Methylococcus capsulatus: one gene and its partner. The protein of the gene in region 2 interacts with the protein of the main gene of each other region in a pairwise test. Links are inferred from orthologs where the notes say so. Each region holds a gene or a part of one and is shown on either strand. Other genes may lie near its edges.

The links. The genes of interacting proteins can lie anywhere in the genome.
Region 1: the proteins of N4J17_RS02510 (region 2) and kdsB interact in binary tests that used the Escherichia coli proteins (3 or more experiments, as listed by UniProt). The link is inferred for Methylococcus capsulatus from one-to-one orthologs.

What each region holds. Positions count from the first base shown.
Region 1 is NZ_CP104311.1:1,825,565-1,829,717, forward strand. Bases 916-3,915 are described here. They hold kdsB (3-deoxy-manno-octulosonate cytidylyltransferase), read left to right. Parts: upstream 916-2,025; coding sequence 2,026-2,805; downstream 2,806-3,915. Other genes in these bases: lpxK (tetraacyldisaccharide 4'-kinase), read left to right, coding at 916-1,833; N4J17_RS09055 (Trm112 family protein), read left to right, coding at 1,814-2,026; N4J17_RS09065 (YqaA family protein), read left to right, coding at 2,811-3,239; N4J17_RS09070 (L,D-transpeptidase family protein), read right to left, coding at 3,241-3,915. Also shown: N4J17_RS09040 (MotA/TolQ/ExbB proton channel family protein), read left to right, coding at 1-393; N4J17_RS09045 (ExbD/TolR family protein), read left to right, coding at 401-826; more of lpxK, read left to right, coding at 823-915; more of N4J17_RS09070, read right to left, coding at 3,916-4,077. UniProt on the Escherichia coli protein: Activates KDO (a required 8-carbon sugar) for incorporation into bacterial lipopolysaccharide in Gram-negative bacteria.
Region 2 is NZ_CP104311.1:544,080-548,839, reverse strand. What follows is about bases 859-3,789. They hold N4J17_RS02510 (TetR/AcrR family transcriptional regulator), read left to right. Parts: upstream 859-1,991; coding sequence 1,992-2,588; downstream 2,589-3,789. Other genes in these bases: hflC (protease modulator HflC), read left to right, coding at 859-1,768. Outside these bases: FtsH protease activity modulator HflK, read left to right, coding at 1-809; more of hflC, read left to right, coding at 806-858; N4J17_RS02495 (transposase), read left to right, coding at 4,254-4,760. UniProt on the Escherichia coli protein: Involved in response to both electrophiles and reactive chlorine species (RCS). Represses the transcription of the nemRA-gloA operon by binding to the NemR box.

The DNA of each region.
Region 1 (4,153 bases), 1.3 Mb from region 2 along the record:
GCGGCAGGGCTGGCCAACCACAAACACGGGCGCGAGGTGATGCAGCGCTGCATTGAGCAGGCCGGCCGTCAGGTCGTCCATGCCATGGAACGTTATCTCAACACCCTCGGTACCATTGCTTCGATTTCTCCTTATCTGGGCCTCCTCGGTAGCGTGCTGGGGATGATGAAGGTGTTTGCCGGTTTTTCCGCCGCGCACGGCGCCGGCAACCCGGCTGTGCTGGCGGGCGGTCTGTCCGAAATCCTCATCACCACCGCCGCGGGGCTGGCCGTGGCCATTCCCAGTCTAATGTTCTACCGCTATTTCCGGGGCAGGGTGAACGAGCTGGCGATACGCCTGGAAGAGGAAGCAGTCCGCCTGATCGCCGTCCTGCATGGTGAACGCGAAGAGTGAGTTTGTCATGAATTTCCGCCCGCAGAACCGGGACGAGCCGGAATTGAACCTGATTCCGATGATCGATGTGCTGATCGTCCTGATGATCTTCCTGGTGATGACGACCACCTTCAGCCGGGAAACCGGGCTCGAACTGCAGTTGCCCAAGGCGCAGAGTTCGCTTCCCGAAGAATCGCCCAAGGGAGTGGACGTCGCCATCGACGCCGAGGGGCGGTTTTCGGTCAACGGCACCCCGTTGCAGGACAACCGTCTCGAAATATTGCGCGAGGCGATGAAGGCGGCGGCCGGCGGACAGCAAGACCCCCTCGTGATCATCCGCGCCGACCGCACCACCCAGCACCAGCATGTCATCACGGTCCTGGACGCTGCTGGCCAGCTTGGCTTTGGCCACATCAGTTTCGCCGCCGAGATTGCAGCCGAGAGCAAGCCGTGAGCCGGTCAAAGCGGATGATCGCCGCCTGGCTGCAGCGGCAGTGGTACGCCGAGGCACAGCCGCCGTGGGGTTTGGTCGTGTTGAGCCGCGGGTTCGCCGCTGCCGCCGCGCTCCGCCGGCGGTGTTACCGCTGGAGCGCGCAAGTCCGTCTCGGTGCGCCCGTCATCGTCGTCGGCAATCTCAGCGTGGGCGGCACCGGCAAGACGCCGCTGGTGGTCGCACTGGTGGAACTGCTGCGGCAGCATGGATGGTCGGCCGGCGTGATCAGCCGGGGCTATGGCGGTTCCGCCGGGCCGCCGCGTGAGGTTTTCTGCGACAGCGACCCTGCCAAGGTCGGCGACGAGCCATTGCTGATCCGGCAGCGCACCGGTGGTCCGGTTTTCGTTTCGCCGAAACGCCTGGATGCTGCCCGGGCCGTGATCGAAGCCGGCGCGGACGTCGTCGTTTCCGACGACGGCCTCCAGCATTACGCCCTGCCGCGGGACATCGAAATCGCCGTGGTCGACGGCCTGCGCCGGTTCGGCAACGGCCGGCTGCTGCCGGCGGGGCCATTGCGGGAGCCGGTCGAGCGGCTGGCAGGCGTGGATTTCGTGATCTGCAACGGCGGCGAACCGGCGCCCGGCGAATCAGCCATGACGCTGGAAGGTGGCACGGCGGTGCGTCTTGCCGATGGCGAGCAGCTTCCCTTGGCCGCTTTCGCGGGGCGCAAGATCGTTGCCATGGCAGGCATAGGCAATCCTGCACGTTTTTTTTCGCACCTGGCCGCCGCGGGCCTGAGCTTCGAGCCGGTGGCATGGCCTGACCACCATACCTACACCCCGGAGGATTTCCGTTCCGTTCCAGAACACACGCCGGTTCTGATGACCGAGAAAGACGCCGTGAAGTGCCGCCGGCTGGACGATCCGCGAATCTGGTACATTCCCGTCTCCGCCCGGCTCGATCCGGCCTTCGCACCCCGACTACTGAACATCCTGGAGAGGATCCGACATGGACAAACAACTGCTTGACATACTGGTCTGCCCGCTATGTAAGGGCGCGCTGATCTACCTCCGCGAGCAGCAGGAGCTGGTCTGCCTGGCGGACAAGCTGGCCTACCCGATCCGCGACGACATTCCGGTGATGCTGGACAGCGAGGCAAGGAAGCTCAGCCTCGACGAGTACGACGCGCTCCACAAGCGACGAACGTCGCCGGTGGCCTGATGCCGGCGACATTCACCATCGTCATTCCGGCACGCTATGGTTCGACCCGGCTGCCCGGCAAGCCCCTCTTGGAACTCGGCGGTAAGCCGATGATCGCGCACGTCTGCGAGCGGGCGATCGAAGCCGGCGCGGCCGAGATCGTGGTCGCGACCGACGATGAACGTATCGCCAAAGCGGTCGAAGCCCTGCCGGTTACCGCGATGCTGACTCGCCCCGACCACGCCAGCGGCACCGAGCGTCTGGCCGAGGTGGCCGAGCGTCGGGCCTGGAACGACGATACCCTCGTGATCAATCTGCAGGGCGACGAGCCTTTTATGGACGCCGCCCTGCTACGCGCCCTGGCGGAGGCGCTGGGGCGGCGCGAAGACTGTCGGGTGGCGACCCTGGCCGCGCCAATCCACCGGCCCGAGGAAATCTTCGATCCCAATGTGGTCAAAGTGGTCACCGATGGGGAGAGCCGGGCGCTGTATTTCAGCCGGGCCGCCGTGCCCTGGGACCGCGAGTCTTTCGCCGAGGGGAGGGCGGCGCCGAAGCCGGGGCAGGGCATGCCTTATCGCCGCCATATCGGGGTATACGCTTACACCGCGGCCTATTTACGCCGCTATGTCGGTCTGGCACCGTCGCCGCTGGAGCACATCGAACGCCTGGAGCAACTGCGCATCCTCTGGCACGGTGACCGCATCCTGGTGGTGCCAGTGGCGGGCGCGCCTGCATCGGGTGTGGACACCGCCGCTGATCTCGAGCGGGCCCGGCGCCATCTGGCCGACCGGACGCCTTGACCGCGATGGATGCATCGGCAGGTCTGTGGGGCTTGTTTGCCAGCGCCTTCGTCTCGGCCACCCTCGCGCCGGGGGGATCGGAGGCAGTGCTGGCCTACCTGGTACATACGGGCTATGCGCAGCCGACCGAACTCGTCGCAGTGGCCAGCGTGGGCAATACGCTGGGAGCGATGACGACATGGGGGATGGGCTGGCTGTGGGCGCGCCGGCGCCCGCTGGAGGTCGAAGCGATCGAGAATCCGCGCCAGCGCCGCGCGGTCGCATCGCTCAAGCGCTGGGGCAACGGCCTGCTGCTGATCTCCTGGATACCGGTGCTCGGCGACGGCTTCTGCTTCGCCGCCGGCTGGCTGCGGCTGTCGCTGGTCCTGTCCGTGGTCTACATCGCTATCGGCAAGGCCCTGCGCTACGCCGTGGTGGCGTGGCTGGCGGGCTGAACTACCGCCGGTACGGCGACGAGTACGGTCGGCTGTTCGAGACCTTGAGCGGCCGCGACAGCGACAGAATCTCATCGGCGATCGTCGCATAGAGTTCCCGCGTCCAGTCCGGCTGTCCGGCAGTGGTCTGTTCCAATGGCCAGGCCCTGGGATCGTGCGGGGCGATCACCACCTTCACGTTTTCCTTGCCCACCTGCGCCGCCAACACGAACAGCTCTTCGATGGCCTCATCGCCCATGGCCAGGCATCCCGCCGACACCGCCCGGCCATGGATGAAGATGTCCGACCCGGGATTGGTACGACCTTCGAGCTGGGCGTAATACAGGTCGAAATCGTTGGGGTAGTTCAGCTTCATCGACAGGTGGTAGTTGCTGTTCGGATTCAGCCCCACGATCCGATAGACGCCCTCCGGCACTTGTTTGTCACCCTGGCGCAGCTTGGGCCCTGCCGAGCCGCTGGCGGCTTGGATGGCATAGTCGCGGATCAGCCGGTATTCGCGATCGTCGCGCGCCCACAGTTCGAGCTTCTTCTCCTGCTTCAGGCCGATCAGCACCACTTCGCGAGGGGGGTAGGCCACGCCGGCCCGGTCGAAAAAGGGCTTCAGCTTCTGAACCGAATACGGGCCGAAATCGCGCAGCACATCCGATACCGTGCGCTGGTCTGTGCCGCTGAAGAGCGGTGGCAGGTAGGCGGGACGGCGGAATGCGGGTTTGGGAAGATAGGCTCGTTCGGTCGGGGCAGCCGCGAGGCTGTCCCTGTGGGACTGTTTGTTCGAGCCAGCGCAAGCTGTCAACAGCAGGGTGACCACGGGAAGCAGATAAGCGGCTTTCGGTAGCATGCTCGTTACCTCGACACGACGTTTTCCAGCAACACACATTATGGCGGTGCCGGAAACATCCCGCCAACTGCCGCGC
Region 2 (4,760 bases):
TGCCGCCGGGCCTCCATTTCAAGCTGCCTTACGGCATCGACAGTGTCATCGCCGTGCCGACCCAGCGCCAGCTCAAGCTGGAGTTCGGATTTTCCTCACCGGGTGCGACCAATCCGGATCAGGCCGGTCTGGAGCCCGGCAAGGAACGGACCATGGTCACCGGCGATCTGAATGCGGCGCTGGTGGAGTGGATCGTCCAGTACCGCATCATCGAGCCTCAGGACTATCTGTTCGCGGTGCGCGACCCCGGTCAGACGCTGCGCGACATTTCCGAATCCGTCATGCGCGCCGTCGTCGGCGACCGGACCGTAGATGAGATCATCACCATCGGACGGCAGGATATCGAAGAAACCTCGCTGCAACGGATGCGGGCGCTGGCCGAGCTTTATCACCTCGGCGTATTCATCAGCCAGGTGCAGCTCAAGAACGTCAATCCGCCGGAGCCGGTTCAACCGTCTTTCAACGAAGTCAACCGTGCCCAACAGGACCGCGAGAACGCCATCAACCTCGCCAACGGCGAATACAACAAGGCGGTGCCCCGCGCCCGCGGCGAGGCCGATCAGCAGATCCGGGCGGCGGAAGGCTATCGCTTCAAGCGGATCAATGAGGCGCAAGGCGACGTCGCCGCCTTCAGTGCCGTGCTGGAGCAGTACGTCAAAGCGCCGGAGGTGACACGCATGCGGCTCTACCTCGAAACCATGGGCGACGTGCTGCCCCGGGCCAAGCAGTCGATCGTGGTCGACGAGACAGTGCAGCAGATCTTGCCCATGCTGCCCTTGCCGGCCGCCATGCCGGAGGAAAAGCGATGATCGCCGTAAGACACTGGGTTTCCCTCGTGGCCGCGCTGGTGCTGCTGGCGCTTTATCTGTCCGCCTACACCGTCGACCAGACCGAGCAGGTCATCGTCACCCAGTTTGGCCGGCCGGTAGGTGAGCCGATCACCGACCCCGGCCTCCATTTCAAGCTGCCTTTCGTTCAGCAGGTCAATCGTTTCGACAAGCGCTATCTGTCCTGGGACGGCCCCATGGTCGAGATGTCCACCAAGGACAAAACCTACCTCCAGGTCGACACCTTCGCCCGCTGGCGCATCACCGATGCCATGCGCTACTACCTGCGACTGCGGGACGAGCGCAGCGCCCAGTCGCGGCTGGAGGACATCCTCGGCAGCGAGACCCGTACCGCCATCGCGCGGCACGAGTTGATCGAAGTCGTGCGCAGCGACAAGGATCGCCAGCCCTTGCGGGATGAAGGACTGGCCGCGCAGTGGCCGGAGGGAGGGCTGCGACCGATCCGGGTCGGGCGGCAGCAGATCGAGAAGGACGTGTTCGAGAGTGCAGCCCCCAAGCTGGCGGAATTCGGCATCGAGCTGCTCGACGTGCGTTTCAAGCGTCTCAACTACAACCCGGAGGTGCTCGAACGCATCCACCAGCGCATGATCAGCGAGCGTCTGCAGATCGCCCAGCGTTTCCGGTCGGAAGGCGAAGGCGAGGCCGCTCGCATCGCCGGCAACAAGGAGCGTGACATCAACGAGATCGCGTCCACCGCTTACAAGCGGGTCCAGGAGATCGTCGGCGAAGCCGATGCCAAGGCCACCGAGATTTACGCCAGAGCCTATACTCAGCGTCCCGAGGCCGCCGAGTTCTACCGTTTTCTCAAGAGCATGGAGACCTACCGCAGGATCATCGACCGCGACGCCACCCTCGTCCTATCCACCCGCAGCGACCTGTTTTCCCTGCTCAAGCGTATCGAGGCGGAGCGCAAGCCTTGAGGCACAAACGGCGATGATGAGCGCCGGCCCACGGGGAGCGCGGCGGCATCTCGGCGTATTGTTCGATCGATGGCGGAGATCTTGGGAACCTGGGCATCCGGGAGGGTCAGATGACTCTTCAGGCACTCGGTCTGGGTCGCCCCATTGGCGGACGGACAAACGGCGATATCGGGTCAGGTTTGCATGTTCGCGGAAATGAGACGACCGGTCGTATCATGCCGTCATGACGAAAACCGCGACCAAACAACTGACACGGGAAAGATTGTTGAACGAAGGCGTGGCCTTGCTCATGGAGCAAGGCTATCACGGCACCGGACTGCAGGATATCCTGCAACGGGTGGGCGTGCCGAAGGGTTCGTTCTACAACTACTTCGCCAGCAAAGAAGAATTCGGCGCCGAGGTGATCCGGCACTATATCGAGCCGTTTCTCCTGCGGCTCGACGGTCATCTTCGGGATTCGTCGCGAAATAGCGCCCAATCCCTGCAGGCATATTTCCGTGAACTGATCGAAGAAGCCGGTCGCCGGCGGTTCAAGGGAGGCTGCCTGCTGGGAAACCTGATGGGCGAGATCGGGGACACCAGCGATACTTGCCGCGAGGCGCTGGGGGAGGCTTTGCACCGGCATCGGGACAAGCTGGCGCAAGGCATCGCCCGCGCCCAGGACGAAGGCGTGTTCCGGCGCGACCGGAGCGCCGAAGAACTGGCCGATTGTCTCGTCGATGCCTGGCAGGGCGCTTTGCTGCGAATGAAGATCGAACGTTCCACCCGCCCGCTGGAAGAATGTTGCCGCAACCTCTTGGAGGGATATTTCCAACCTTAAAATTTTTTAGCCGAATCGAGACGACCGGTCATATAACAGACAACAACGAGGTTACGCCATGAAGACATCCATCGTTTCAGGACCACCCATGCGTTTTGCTTCGCCGCTCCTGGTTTCAGTCCTCGTTCTGACCTTTGTCGCGCCGCTGGCCGCAAAGGGTGATGAAACTTGCGCTTCGCCCTACATGAAGAAAATCACCGGTCAGGAGGATTATGTATAGGTCTGGACTCTGGGGGCGGAAGGCGTCGGTGATGAGCAGGACAAGCTGGTCATCGTCGACGCCAACCCGAAATCGCCTCAGTATGGCAAGGTGGTGAGCACGCTTTCGGTGGGCGGACGCAACGAGGCCCATCATGCGGACTTCACCGACGACCGCCGGTACCTCTGGGCCGGCGGGCTCGATACCAGCAAGATCTTCGTGTTCGACGTGCACAGCGATCCTGCCAAGCCCGTCCTCTCGAAGACCCTCACCGACTTCGTGGAAAAGAGCGGCGGCGTGGTCGGCCCCCACACCTTGTACGCCCTGCCGGGACGCATGCTCATCACGGGGCTTTCCAACAACAAGGACCACGGCGGCCGCACGGCGCTGGTGGAATACACCAATGCCGGCGAATACGTCGCTACCCATTGGATCCCGACCGACGGTGACCTGCGCGGGGCGGTCAAGACCGGCAAATACGCTGATGGCTACGATTACGACGTCCGTACCCTGCCCCGCAGGAACCTCCTGGTGACCTCATCTTTCACCAGCTGGAACAATTACATGATGGACTTCGGCAAGATGCTGGCGGACCCCGAGGCCATGAAGCATTTCGGCCACACCGTGGTGACCTGGGATCTGCACACCAAGCAGCCGAAGAAGGTCTTCGACGTACCCGGCGCGCCGCTGGAAATCCGCTGCGCCTGGGGCGAAGCCCACAACTACTGCTTCACCAGCATGGCGCTCACTTCGCAGATCTGGCTGATTTATGAGGATGCCAAGGGCGAGTGGCAGGCCAAGGCCGTGGCCGACATCGGCGAACCGTTCAAGGTGCCGCTTCCGGTCGATATTGACCTGGCTAGACTATCCCGGACACACAACCTGAAATGAGATCATAGAGAGATCGAGGTTGTGTGTTGAGATGAGTGAGAGAAAGCAAGCGAAGAGTTACACCGCGGAGTTCAAGGAATCGGCGGTGAAGTTGGCGGTGGAGTCGAAGCGCCCGCTGGCGCCGCCGGCCCGGCAAGGGCCTGCTGGTGCATTCGGATCGCGGCAGCCAGTACGCCTCAGGCCGCTTCCAGGCGCTGCTGAAGGACCAGGGCTACGTCTGCAGCATGAGCCGCAAGGGCAACTGCTGGGACAACGCACCGGCCGAGAGCTTCTTCCCTACCCTCCAAACGGAGCTGATCCATCAGCGCCGTTTCGAGACCCGGGAGCAAGCCAAGCAAGAGATCTTCGAGTACATCGAAGTGTTTTATAACCGGCAGCGCAAGCATTCGACACTCGGTTATCGAACGCCTGCCGAGTTCGACACACTGCACCGAAAAGCTGCCTGACCTTGTGTCCGGAAAACTCTTGCCAGATCAGAAATCCCGTGCGCCGCGTCACAAACCGAAGCAGCGAACCGCGCCGCCGCTGGAGGCGCGCCAATACTTACGGGAAGTCCATGCCCTTTTCCGTAAGCCATGCCGGCCGTTGCCGCCTGTCGCCACGATTTACCCCCGCTCGTCCCGCCGACGGTCTATCAGCCCCGGCGGCCGGAGCGGACCGCGGCGTATCAGGCGGTGCAAGGTCATCTGGAGACCTGGCTGCACCTTGCGCGCAGGAGCGAGCCGGACGGCGATCCCATTCCCGCCCACGTCGAGCGGGAGTTCCGCCAGTACCTGACCTGCGGCATCCTGGCCCACGGCTTTGCCCGGGCGCGTTGCGCGGACGGCGGGCATGACTTTCTGGTCGCGTTCTCCTGCAAGGGCCGCGGGGTCTGTCCCTCGTGCAGCACCCGGCGCATGGCCGAAACCGCCGCGCATCTGGTGGATCACGTGTTCCCCGAGGTGCCGGTGCGGCAGTGGGTCCTGTCGCTCCCGAAACGGCTGCGGTACTTCCTCCATCACCACGCCCACCGGGTCAACCCGGTGCTGCGGATCTTCCTGGCCGAGGTGGAGACGGCGCTGCGCTCGTGCAGTCCCGACGCG